DNA from 4 places in the Paenibacillus sp. FSL H8-0282 genome. Region 3 is predicted to be linked to each of the others. Evidence: riboswitches for the same ligand, from Rfam matches in the RefSeq annotation. Region 3 holds a riboswitch; each other region holds the start of a gene.
The links. A riboswitch is a leader RNA that binds a small molecule or an ion and turns the genes downstream of it on or off. The one in region 3 is predicted to bind cobalamin.

Region 1: linked by a shared signal. The riboswitch ahead of NST94_RS02370 (anaerobic ribonucleoside triphosphate reductase) and the one ahead of NST94_RS04580 (DUF4430 domain-containing protein) in region 3 are both predicted to bind cobalamin.
Region 2: linked by a shared signal. The riboswitch ahead of metE (5-methyltetrahydropteroyltriglutamate--homocysteine S-methyltransferase) and the one ahead of NST94_RS04580 (DUF4430 domain-containing protein) in region 3 are both predicted to bind cobalamin.
Region 4: linked by a shared signal. The riboswitch ahead of NST94_RS03900 (S-layer homology domain-containing protein) and the one ahead of NST94_RS04580 (DUF4430 domain-containing protein) in region 3 are both predicted to bind cobalamin.

The regions. Positions count from the first base shown of each region.
Region 1 covers NZ_CP150146.1:544,896-548,074, forward strand. Annotated here, with positions in the region: gene NST94_RS02370 (anaerobic ribonucleoside triphosphate reductase) at 1-1,324, opposite strand, end outside; cobalamin riboswitch at 1,566-1,801, opposite strand; gene NST94_RS02375 (MTH1187 family thiamine-binding protein) at 2,179-2,487, shown strand; tRNA gene NST94_RS02380 (tRNA-Thr) at 2,581-2,652, shown strand; gene NST94_RS02385 (hypothetical protein) at 2,887-3,054, shown strand.
Region 2 covers NZ_CP150146.1:4,926,755-4,929,933, reverse strand. Annotated here, with positions in the region: gene NST94_RS21400 (DedA family protein) at 1-79, shown strand, start outside; gene NST94_RS21395 (undecaprenyl-diphosphate phosphatase) at 130-990, shown strand; cobalamin riboswitch at 1,090-1,296, shown strand; gene metE (5-methyltetrahydropteroyltriglutamate--homocysteine S-methyltransferase) at 1,451-3,179, shown strand, end outside.
Region 3 covers NZ_CP150146.1:1,069,522-1,072,700, forward strand. Annotated here, with positions in the region: gene NST94_RS04575 (glycosyltransferase) at 1-781, shown strand, start outside; cobalamin riboswitch at 905-1,108, shown strand; gene NST94_RS04580 (DUF4430 domain-containing protein) at 1,278-3,179, shown strand, end outside.
Region 4 covers NZ_CP150146.1:898,792-901,970, reverse strand. Annotated here, with positions in the region: gene NST94_RS03900 (S-layer homology domain-containing protein) at 1-1,424, opposite strand, end outside; cobalamin riboswitch at 1,587-1,788, opposite strand; gene NST94_RS03895 (cellulase family glycosylhydrolase) at 2,130-3,179, shown strand, end outside.

The sequences.
Region 1 (3,179 bases), 520 kb from region 3:
GCTTCAGCAGATCGCCTACAGTGTCATCAGGTGCAAGATGTTCGCCGCCTTCCCAGACGCCTTCTCGCATCATGAAATCGGAAGCTTTAGCTTTTTGTGCGGTTTGGATGTGGAAGCGATGAAGAAGTCCTTCCAGCGCAATATCCATGTAATGATTTAGATCTTCATAGAAGCCAGCTTCGTCTGCGACGGTACGTCTGCCTGTTACTGTGCCGTGTGCCAGACCTAGCCGAACCAGATTCAGTGTATTAAAGGAAAGGTTGCCCTTCCCAGAGCAATGATTACGCCCAAAACGGTCACCGAGCACTCGGGTTCGGCAGCCCATTGTAGCGAACTCCGTATCAGGATCACTTGGATCATAATACTGCAAGTTGAGCGGAGCGTCCAGATTAGCGAAGTTTGGATATAGTCTGCGCGCAGAACATTCAGCCGCTTTTAGGAACAGTTCATAGTTAGGATCGCCTTGCTGTTGATTGATTCCTTGCTTGCATTTGAAGATTTGAATCGGGAACACTGGTGTTTCTCCGCTGCCAAGTCCGTTCATAGTTGCGGTTAGCAGAGAACTGATCACAAGCTGACCTTCTGGTGAAGTACAAGTACCGTAGTTGATGCTGGTAAACGGTATTTGTCCACCGGATCGGCTGGACATGGTATTCAGATTATGTACCATACTTTCAGCCGCTTGCAGAGTTTCGATTTCGGTTTCCTTTAGTGCAAAACGGAACGCTCTTGGATATAACTCCGCCAGATCGGTCCGGCTCATCGTAATCTCGCCCAAAGATTCATCAGCTTGTCCTTCTTCAAAATAATTCAGACCCTTGCGGAACAGCTTGGCGAAGGATTTGGTTACATAAGGTGCCAGATCATAGTCGAGTTTATTGGCGGATACACCACCATATTGAGCATTTTGCTGGGATTGGAAAATAATCGCTACCAAAGACATAGCTGTCATTATTGAGTTCGGAGGACGAACGCTGCCGTTGCCGGTATTGAAACCTTCACGGAGAAGTTTATCAAACGGGATAAAAATACAGTTCGTCGTTCCAATCGCATATTGATCCAGATCATGCACATAGACGACATTGTCATCAATAGCCTGCACTAGCTGTGGCGGCATCGTAAAATTGCGGGCGTACCATTTTGAATATTCACTGCCGAACTTGCTCATTTTACCGGAGAAACTCTCTCCATTCAAATTGGCATTCTCGCGCAATAGGTCCATATCCCGACTGTCGATAATATCCCGGCCTAAATCAATGAGCTCTTCTAAAAGAACTTCCCGTGCATTTTCTACTCCATTAAATTGTCTCTCCAACAACGTCATTGTACAGCTCTCCTCTCAGTATAAAAGAAAAACATCTATCATCAAATCCATATATCCATAAGAAGTTGGACTGCTATAAGCAGTCGTATATTTGTTCAGATTACATAAAAAAAGCATCCCCTACCCGAGGATGGCAGAAAATGCCCGATGCGTTATGTAAATATCCACACGGATATTTGCAGAGGTCTCTACGTAGATGACCGCATGCGGACACCATCCCTGTTCCTCGCAGGCATCAATAGTTGGTGTCGTCGAAACAGGTAGGTCTCCTGGCTTCCGTGGGATCTCTCGGCGCCTTCCCAAGGGTGTTCCTAACCCTCAGTGGCATTTGCCGGGAGATGTGGATTCTCAAGCTTCCCAGAAGCTTAAGAAGGCCATCCGGTTACAGTGGCGGGACCGCAGCGGATTCTCACCGCGCTTCCCTATTAAGCTCTAAATCCGGTTAAGGATCAAAGCGCCTGTCTCCACTATATTTTGTTGTCGTTAGATAAAAATAACCCAAGATGTTGTGTTTGTAAACAGTTTTTTAGAAAACCCGCGCGGGGAGCGGGTTCTTTAAAAGTACTCCACAAATGATCCACAGGCTGTCCATAAGTAATCCACAATTGATCCACAGGGAGATGCGAAATGATTCATAAATTGTCCGAAAAGATGCCACAAAGAGTCCATAAATATAGTGCAGATGACCCTAGAATTTGCTCATGAGAAAATACTCTTAGCCCAAGTCATATTTTGGAGTAATCAGAAGAAATAGAAGAGATAAGGGAGGATAATCTTGCTTAGTTTGTGACAGAGCGGTGGAATTGTTACAATGGAAGGAGACAGCTACTATAAAATTTCGAGGAGGTATTCTCATGCCTATTGCTGAAGTTACAGTTATTCCAATTGGAACAGGCAGCACCAGTCTTAGCAGCTATGTTGCGGATATGCAGCGGGTGCTGAAGACAGTAGAAGGGATTACTTATGAACTTACGTCCATGGGGACGATCATCGAAGGGCCTCTGCAACGCATTTTTGCCGCGGTAGAAGCTTTGCATGAGTCTCCTTTTGACGCAGGTGCAGAACGTGTCTCTACCTCACTTAAAATAGACGACCGCCGCGATAAACCCTCTACTAGCCGTGGAAAGTTAGAGTCTGTGGAGCGTAAGCTACAGGTGGATTAGCAGTTTAGAAGGGCGGAAAACAGGGAGAGATAGGCTTGCGTTTCTGGCTGGAAGTTGTATAATATTTTTTGTTTGACAGAAAAACAGCGTTAAGCTGGTGTAGCTCAGGGGTAGAGCAACGCACTCGTAATGCGTAGGCCGGGGGTTCAATTCCCTTCACCAGCATATCTAAGAATGGCGCAATGGCGCGGTTTTCCGGGATTCCGGGACCGTGCCATTTTTCGTTAAATCCCCCTGACTTCTTCCATTCTTCTACCCTTTATCCGAGTAAAGTGGGTGTCTCGTCAATTTTCTCCACTTCTTTTCGGGTTCCTAGAATAGAATCTCAGATACATCGGGGCACTGCTTCCTGCAAGTTGGGGAGAACATGTGAATAAGTACCCAGGGTGATATTTATTGATGAATGGCCTAATCTTTCCTGAAGTCGAATATGATGGACAGCCAATGCCGTTCCCTGTTCTTCTGGAGAAACGTATCAAGGAAGATAAGACATGGCGCGAAATCGCTAATGAAAACGGTATGACTAGTGGTCACTGTCGAGCAGACGGAAGGTGTGGCGCAAGCTGACAGCAATCAGAATGAAGAATGGTGGAGGAGGAGCATCATAAGCTGCTTTTCTCTTGCGGGGGCAGATCGGTTAGATGGTAATTACTATAAAAATAAAAAAAGACACCACAAGGTGTCTTAGTACA
Region 2 (3,179 bases), 2.9 Mb from region 3:
ACTAATTGCTGGCGGATTAGTTATCCTTGGGTTTCTGTACTTCCGCAAACGCAGCCGGAGAATGAACACTGAGGGCTAAGCGGGTAGAGGACTGATAATAGAAATGACTATTAAAAAGGAGGGAAACACATGGAGCTATTAACGATTATTAAAGCCATTATTTTGGGGCTTGTTGAAGGTTTAACCGAATTTGCTCCAGTATCCTCCACGGGTCATATGATTATTGTTGATGATATGTGGCTGAAATCACAGGAGTTATTTGGACAATATACGGCAAATACCTTCAAAGTAGTTATTCAACTGGGTTCAATATTAGCGGTTGTTGTGATTTTTAGAAATCGGTTCATTGATTTGTTAGGCTTAAAGCGTTTCAGCCGTAAGCAGTTGGATCCTGTAACAGAGGAGCTACCGCAGTTGGAGCAGAGCGGGCACCTCAAGCTGACTCAGGTTCTGGTAGGGTTAGTGCCTGCAGGTGTGTTAGGTGTTCTGTTTAATGATTATATTGATGAGCATTTATTCTCTACCTCAACGGTGTTAATTGGTCTAGTGATAGGGGCTGTATTAATGATTATTGCCGATCTGTTTGGGCCGAAGAAGGTCAGAACTGAGAGTGTAGATCAGATTACATACAAACAGGCACTTGGTGTAGGTCTTGTACAGTGTTTTTCGTTATGGCCTGGATTTTCACGCTCGGGCTCGACGATTTCTGGTGGCGTACTCCTCGGGATGAGCCATCGTGCCGCTGCTGATTTTACGTTTATTATGGCAGTACCCATCATGGCAGGTGCCAGTCTGTTGTCACTGATGAAAAACTGGCAATATTTCACCATGGATGCATTGCCGTTTTTTATCGCAGGCTTTATTAGTGCCTTCCTATTTGCGCTGTTATCGATGCGATTCTTCTTAAAACTGATCAATCGTATCAAGCTCTTACCGTTTGCTATATACCGTATAATTCTTGCTGCTGTAGTATATTTCGTATTTTTCTAAGTCCGTTATAAGGAATCGATATAACAGAAGCCCCAGTAATCTATTGCAGATTGCTGGGGCTTTCACGTATGATGACATCAGATTAAGACACTCAAATGATGAATGATATCGGAGACAGGTGCTGACCGGAAAATAGTAATTCGGTAGGCTTAATAGGGAAATTCGGTTCGAAGCCGATGCGGTCCCGCCACTGTAACGGAAGAATCTCGAGCAACAGAGGTCACTGGCAATTTACTTCTGCTGGGAAGACTGCTCAAGATGTTGACGCCGCTAGCCAGGAGACCTGCCTGTTTCAACAGCACTGCTTCACCTACGGAAGATAGGGAGGTGTTAGACGTTAACCATGGGTATATCATGGGCGTCTTTCCCTTTGACTTTTTTAGGGAAGGGCGCTCTTTTTTATAGGAAAGCAAGTAGCTTTGGAGTTTGAAATAAGAGATGGAAGAGGGAGTGTATCGAGATGACGAATAAAGTAAAAGTAAGTAATCTTGGATATCCGAGAATCGGAAAGAACCGCGAGTGGAAAAAGACACTGGAAGCCTACTGGCAGGGGAAAATAAATGAAGAGCAATTCCGCTCCGAAATGGCAGCAATTCAGCTGCAGCATTTGAAGACCCAGCAAGAGGCAGGAATTGAGCTTATTCCGGTGAATGATTTTACTTTTTATGACCATGTGTTGGATACGGCTGTTATGTTTGGAATTGTACCTCCACGGTACACGTATGATGGCGGCGACATCGGGCTTGATCTTTATTTTGCAATGGCCCGTGGTAATACTGAGGCTACTGCCTGTGAGATGACCAAATGGTTCAATACGAACTATCACTATATCGTTCCAGAGATCGGCACACAAACACCACGCCTGACTGAAAATAAACCTCTAGCGGCTTATCGTTTTGCTAAATTGCAGGCAGGGATTGAAGGTAAACCGGTACTTTTAGGTCTGTATACCTTCCTTAAGCTGTCCAAAGGTTACGCAGCGGCAGATATCGCCAAGATTGCTGCACGTTTTGTTCCAGTCTATGTTCAACTGCTACAGGAACTGAAGCAAGAAGGGGTAAGCTGGGTACAAATCGATGAGCCAGCGATTGTTACAGGCATAAGTAAAGAAGAATTAACACTGCTTAACTCGATATACACAGAAATTGCCGGCTCCGTGCCGGGCTTGAATATTATTTTACAGACGTATTTTGAAGCTGCTGAACCGTTGGAGGCACTGCTAGAGTTGCCTGTTCAAGGCTTGGGTCTTGACTTTGTGCACGATGGTGGAGCGAATCTGGCTTCTATCGAACGTCTTGGTTGGCCGAAGGACAAATGGCTGGGTGCCGGAATTATTGATGGACGGAACATCTGGCGTTCCGATTTAGACGCTAAGCTGCAACTGGTAGAAAAGCTCAGTGTTCATGTGCCGCTTGATCGTCTTATTCTTCAGCCTTCTTGCAGTCTGCTGCATGTCCCAGTCACCGTTCAAGGTGAGGTGAAGCTGAAGGCGACAGTTAAGAATGCGTTAGCTTTTGCCGATGAGAAGCTTGCAGAGCTTAGTCTGCTCGGAGCAGCCCTCGCAGATAAAGGAGAAGCTTCTAAAGCAGCGCTGGCCGCTAGTCGTGAAGCTATTGCAGCATTCCGCGCACTACCTGAGCGTGGCCGTAAGGATGTGGCGGAGCAAGTGCTTGCACTTGCAGCTTTGCCGGACCAACGCAGTTTGCCTTTTGCTGAACGCTTAAAGGTGCAGCAAGAGAAATGGCAGCTTCCACTTCTGCCAACCACTACAATTGGTAGCTTCCCGCAGACAGTAGAAGTGCGTCAGGCGAGATTGAAATGGCGTAAAGGGGTCTGGAATCAGGAGCGTTATGATGGATTTGTTCGTGAGCAGATCGCGGATGCAATTACCTTCCAAGAAAAGCTAGGTCTGGATGTTCTGGTCCACGGTGAGTTCGAGCGTACAGATATGGTGGAGTTTTTCGGAGAAAAGCTGGACGGATACTTGTTTACTAGTAATGGCTGGGTTCAATCCTACGGCTCCCGTTGCGTTAAGCCACCGGTGATCTACGCGGATGTTGCATTTATACAGCCTATGACTGTTAAAGAAAGTGTCTATGCACAATCGTTGACGAAGCTTCCGGTTAAAGGAATGTTGACGGGTCCTGTAACTATCCTCAATTGGTCATTTGTACGTGATGATCTCAGCC
Region 3 (3,179 bases):
TGCTCTGCAAAATGTGTACAATGAAGCCCGCTCCCAACTGGCTTCCCCGCTGGCGCGCTGGATCAGCCGCAGCCGATTTCGACTCTTAATCTCCGGCTCCATTACGGGTATTCTGGTGATTATTGCAATTATCGTATTCAGTATGCTGCGTCCGGATGATACGAAGACGGCTGTGCCGGGGACAAGCCCTGAGCCGACCCCTGTTCAGAGTGCAGGCAATATGCTGCCTCCAGCTTCAGTATACTTGAAGGATCAGAGCGTCGAAGGAGATAAGGGGAGCAGCATATTGGTGTTCACCTTCGCAAGTGCAGATGACTGTGTGCAGTTTCAACCGACTGAGATTAGTTTAATGTCTTCGTCTACAGAGATAGATAAAAGCTTTAAGGTCGCTGCCACGAATGGCACTTGTCCAGTGCCGTTAACGGATGGGACGGATGAGGGAAACACCGCTGACGAGTCAGATACCGCTAGCACTACTGGAGGAACAGCAGAAGGTGCAGATGCTACTAATGCTGTAGCTGATGCATCTCCGTCTCCTACGCCTTCCTCTGATACTGAGGACAGCACTGGGTTGCCTTCCGCAACAGCTGTGACTGAAGGTGAACAACCTTCCTATCAGGTTGAGGTTACATTGGAGCCTGGAGTGACAATTCTAGAGAAAAGTATGATCAAAGCCGGAAGATTTACACTGATCGTAGATCCCGACCCTAATATTCCACCAGCTTCTGATTCAAGTGCTGAACCCTCCCCGACTGCAAGTCCGGAAGGAACAGCAGAATAACAAGCTTTCTGAACAGCAATACCTACCGGGAGGTATTGCTGTTCATTTTTTTTGCTGCCCATACTTAGCTTTTCTATAGACATGCTATGTATTAATAGATATGATTATGGATGTCAAAATAAGATACTACATACTGGAAAAGGTGCAGACTCTATCAATCTAGTCGTCTGCTTAAAAGGGAAGTCCGGTGCAAGAGTCCGGCGCGGTCCCGCCACTGTATGTGCGGAGCGTTTCTTCTATAAACCACTGCCCCGAAGGTAGGGTGGGAAGGTGAAGAACAGCGATGAAGCATTAGCCAGGAGACCTGCCTTTTTCGTGAGCGTTTCTATTCTTCGTGGGGTAAGAATGTGGAACATATACAGATGGACTGTTGGCAGGAAGCAAGCGCCGCAGCCTCGATTTGTAATCTTCCCTGACCGCCCTCCAAAGGGGCGGTCTTTATGTTATGCGTCTTATTCCCGGCAGTACCCATTCTTATACAGAAAGAGGTTAAACAATGAAGAAAATCATGTCTTCCAAGTTTGTAGCACTTGGGCTGGCCTTATTCATGGTCATTTCAATTCTAGGAACATCTCTTGCTCCAGCAGGACAAATATTTGCAGAAGCGAGCGCTGGCGCCGGTCTGGAGGCAACTGCTGCGGAGCGGATTAATGTTGCGGATGCGACTTATGCGGCTGCAGAATATCTCTTGAAAGGTGGCGTGCAATCGGATTGGCAAGCCATTGGATTAGCGCAAGCAGGGTACAAGCTGCCGGCTAGTTACCTTTCAGAGCTTGAGAAAAAAGTAAAGGATGCAGCTGGCGATTTCACCAATGTAACCGATTATGCTCGAATCGTGCTCGCAGTGAGAGCGATTGGTGCAGATCCTACTAGCTTTGCTGGTAACGGAACGACTCCTGGCTATAATCTGATTGAGAAAATTTATAATAATAGCAAGCTCAGTGAACAGACGCTTAATAATCCGGTATATGCTTTACTTGCGCTGGATTCTGGTAAATATAATATCCCAAGTGACGCGAAATGGACGGCGGATAAACTCCTTACGGAGATTCTCTCCAAACAGAATCCGGATGGGGGCTTTGCACTAACCTCAGGCGCAAGTGAGCCTGATATGACAGCGATAACCTTGACGGCTCTGGCGGCACATAAAAATAATCCCGAAGCCTACTTAGCAGGGCTACAAGCCGTAGCCTGGTTATCCGCAGCTCAAGATAGCCATGGGGGTTACGGTGACAGTGCTGAAAGTAGCGCACAAGCAATCCTTGGACTCACATCCTTCGGAGTTGATCCTAGTGGATTAGAATACACCAAAAACAAAGTGGATCTAATGGAGAACCTGCTTAGCTATCGTCTAGCTGATGGTAGCTTCACCCATAGCCGTGGTGGAAGCAGTAATATTCTGGCGACAGAGCAAGGGCTTCAGGCGCTGGTTGCCTATAATTTGCTGTATAAAGGAAGCAACAGTAAGCTATACGATTTTTCCAAATCCTCCATTCAGAGCTCACTCATCTACGCTCCAGTAACGATTGAGGGACCACAGGCCACGTTGGCACAAGGGTACGCCTATGCTGGCAACGCACTTGGAGCGTTAGAGAAGCTGGCGCTTCAAACGAACTTGCCGATCACGAATCCTTCGGGCAGTTATGTGACTGGCATCGGAAATATTGTTGCTGGAAGCTTTGGTGGTTATGACGGATGGATGTATGTTGTATCGCGTGACGGAAAATGGATTAATCCCGATGTAGGCATGAGTGATTTTGTACTTAAAGATTCAGATCAGGTACTGGTTTATTATGCCGGAGACGACACTAAGCTTGTGGATTCCGTTACGCTTTCCAAAGCAAATCTTAAAGAGGGCGATTCTTTTACCGTCACTGTAACTAGTAAGACGTGGAAATGGGACGCTGCTACGAATACTTCCTCTCCTGTAACTGCAAAAGCTGCGGGTGTTCAGGTCCAAATTGGAGCTCACAAGGTAACGACGAATGCTAAAGGTGAGGCCGTATTCTCAGGAAATATGCCCGCAGGTGACTATACACTGACTGTAACTGGCTACCGTGAAGGTAAAGCCCCAACGATTGCTAAATATACAAAAGCTCTAAAGGTGATTTCTAAGAATGTAACAGCTTCGCTTACCGTTGAAGGCCCGGAAGGGTTGATTAGTGAGGGGACTTTAAAAGCCTCCAATGCCCTTGAAGCGTTGCAACAACTAGGGTCTACCGATGATTTTAAAGTAGATATCACCAAATCGTCTTATGGCAACTTTGTATCAGGTATCCATGGAGTTTCGCAAGGTACTTACGACGGATGGTGGAGCTTCGTGGTATCACGCGGCGGGGAGTGGATATATCCAAGTGTGGGTATGGATGCGTTCGAACTACAGGAATCCGATCGTGTG
Region 4 (3,179 bases), 170 kb from region 3:
ACTCCATCAACTACAGGGATCTCATAGTTATGGCTATCTAACGCGATCAGAGCAAAAATCGGACCATTATTGCCTTGCTTTTGGATATATTGATAATCAGCGAGTGCTTTTCTCAGATCATATCCCGCAACATTTGTGATATCTTTTCCGATAGAGGTAAGTCCTAATATTGCTCTGGAATTCTCTGTGCTTTTATTGGCGTCGAGTTTTCCATCCTCTTTAATGGTTGATGCTATTTTCGTAGCTACATTGTTGTAATAAAGATCGTAATAACCGTTAGGTACTGTATAGTTCGCCCGTGCCAGAGAAAGGATCGACCATTCTCCGCTGCCTGTTCCAAACGTTGGATTCTTTACAGTATTTAAAATATAAGCAAGGTTTTTATCTAACTGTTGTTTGACGGCAACTGTAGTTTCCAGTTTGTAAGTAACCTGATAAGTTACATTTGTTTTGTTTCCAGCTCCGTCAAGAGCCGTTACAGTAATTGCATTACTGCCTGAATTCAGAGTAGCTTTGTACTCCCCATTTGCAGGTGATAAAGTAACTCCATTCAGCTTCACTTCTGGAGTAATGTCACTATATACATTGTCTGTGACAGCTACTTTGAAGCTTATTTCTTTATTGGATACTTCCTGTTTATCTTGTATGCCACTTACTGTAATAACAGGGGGTTCTATGTCTAATGCATTATTAAGACCGACAAGCGCATGATCTACACTTATTTGAGAGCTTGCCATGTTTTCGAGCACGGAATAGGCTTCATAAACTGCCGATTGCACTACTGGTCTGTCCAAAATAGTTTCTTTATTAGGGGCACTGTTAATCTCGGCGATTTCCGCAGTTAAAGCATCCTTATTGGCAAGTTGAACTGGGATTTCCCCCCAGCCGCCAAGATCAGAACCATAGCCATAAGTGGTGAACTGAGTTCGAATGATGTCACCGTCTTGAGGCTTATAATCGGTCATCCCAAACGGAGGAAACACATTATTTACTGCATACATCCAACCCGACATGGAGGTGTAGTCAAACTGACTTAACCAATCTGGGTCTGCTTTAGTGCCGACTGTATTCCCATCGGCTGAAATCATATCTAAAATATATTGTGGAATATTGACTTCACTTCTGCCACTATCTTTAACTTCTGATAAATAAAAACCACTATCTATATTTCCTAAATATCTATAATTGCCATCACCTAGCGCACGTGTTATTAAAGATGCGCCATTATCGCCTTCATAAATCGGAACTTTAATAGGTTCCTTAATATACCCTTGGCCTAAGGTGAATTTCTCTACGGATACAGATACATACCCTTTAAGGGTAGAGCTTGCTCCATCTGCTTGAGCCGGGATTACACTTGTAGAGAATGTCGTAATAAATACAGCTACAATAAGTAACCACGCTAAAAACTTATTTTTCTTCATTTTTCCATAACCCTTCCCTTCATACCTATGATAAAAAACAGAATAAACTTTCTCATAACCACAAAAAAACCACTCAACATAAACGTCAAGAGGTTAAGATAGTGAACCACGATAATAGCTGGCAAACACTATTCAAGCACCTCTCTATCGATCGTAGAGTTTGATGGTGTAACAGAAAAAGGCAGATATTCTGGCTCAAGTATCATCACCCTTGCTGCCTTCCCAGTTTCCCAGTGGCATTTTGCAAGGACTCCTCTTTCACAGCGGCGGGACCGCGCGGGATTCACACCCGCTTTCCATTTAACCAATCTATGATTGTACTTCCGCAACATTCATAGTTGGCACCTATTTCTAATTTTAAATTTTCATGCTTCATCATAACTAATATATATGCTTTTGTCATGTTATATTTCTTTTTTGTATAACGGGCAGCTAGAGATAATCCTATTGAATAACCAATTTCTACGAGTAGGGTTATTCAAATAATTTCTTTATCCAACTGTGGGGCAAATTAATTTAAATCACTAATTCTTATATGAATTTACCACAAATTAGTAAGGTACTCGCTAAGTGTATTCTATGTTAGGGTATATTCAGAAAGCGTTTACAAAATAAAACTGGAGGTGTTTGCGTTCATTTAACCACCAAGTACAGCGTCAAAGCCAGGTCCAAGCATCCTAAATTTATCTCACAAAGGAGAATTCAATGACTACGCGAATCCAGAAATCCTTCTTATCATTGACACTTGTCACCGCTCTTCTGCTCTCTCTGTTCTCATCCATGGCCGCAGCTGCAACTAAGGACGAGCAACAAGCTAAGGCAGCGCCAAAGAGTAAGATCCAATCCTATGTAGACGAAATGCAGCCCGGATGGAACCTTGGCAATACTTTAGATGCTACAGGTGAGGATGAAACCTCCTGGGGCAATCCACGTGTGACCCAAGATCTTATTAAAAAGATCGCCGCTCAAGGCTATAAAAGCATTCGGATTCCTGTGACCTGGGATACTCACATGGGTGCGGCACCAGACTATACCCTAGAAAAGGCCTACCTCGACCGTGTGGAAGAAGTTGTCGGCTGGGCACTGGACGCCAAGCTTTATGTCATGATTAATGTCCACCATGATTCCTGGCTATGGGTAAGCCATATGGAAGAAAAACACGATGAAACGCTGGCACGTTATAATGCAGCTTGGACTCAAATTGCCGATCGCTTCAAGGACAAATCCGATAAGCTGATGTTCGAGAGCATAAATGAACCTCGGTTCACCGATGGTGGAAGCACAGACGAAGCAAAAATGGAGCAAATGCTTACTGAACTTAATAACTCTTTCTATCAAATCGTGCGGAAATCCGGTGGGAAAAACGACCTCCGCCCACTTGTATTACCTTCATTAGAGTCTTCACCTACGCAAACAAGAATGGATCATCTCTATAAGACGATTACGGCTCTGAACGATCCAAATATTATTGCGACCGTTCACTTCTATGGCTTCTGGCCGTTTAGTGTGAACATTGCCGGCTACACCACATTTGAAAAAGATACAAAAAATGATATCACTCAAACTTTTGATAACGTTTACAATACATTTGTACCTAAAGGCATCCCTGTCATCGTCGGCGAATTTGGTTTATTAGGTTTCGATAAAGACACGGGTGTGATTGAACAGGGCGAGAAGCTTAAATTCTTCGAGTATCTGACTTATTATTTGAAAGAAAAGAAAATGACTTCCATGCTCTGGGATAACGGGCAGCAT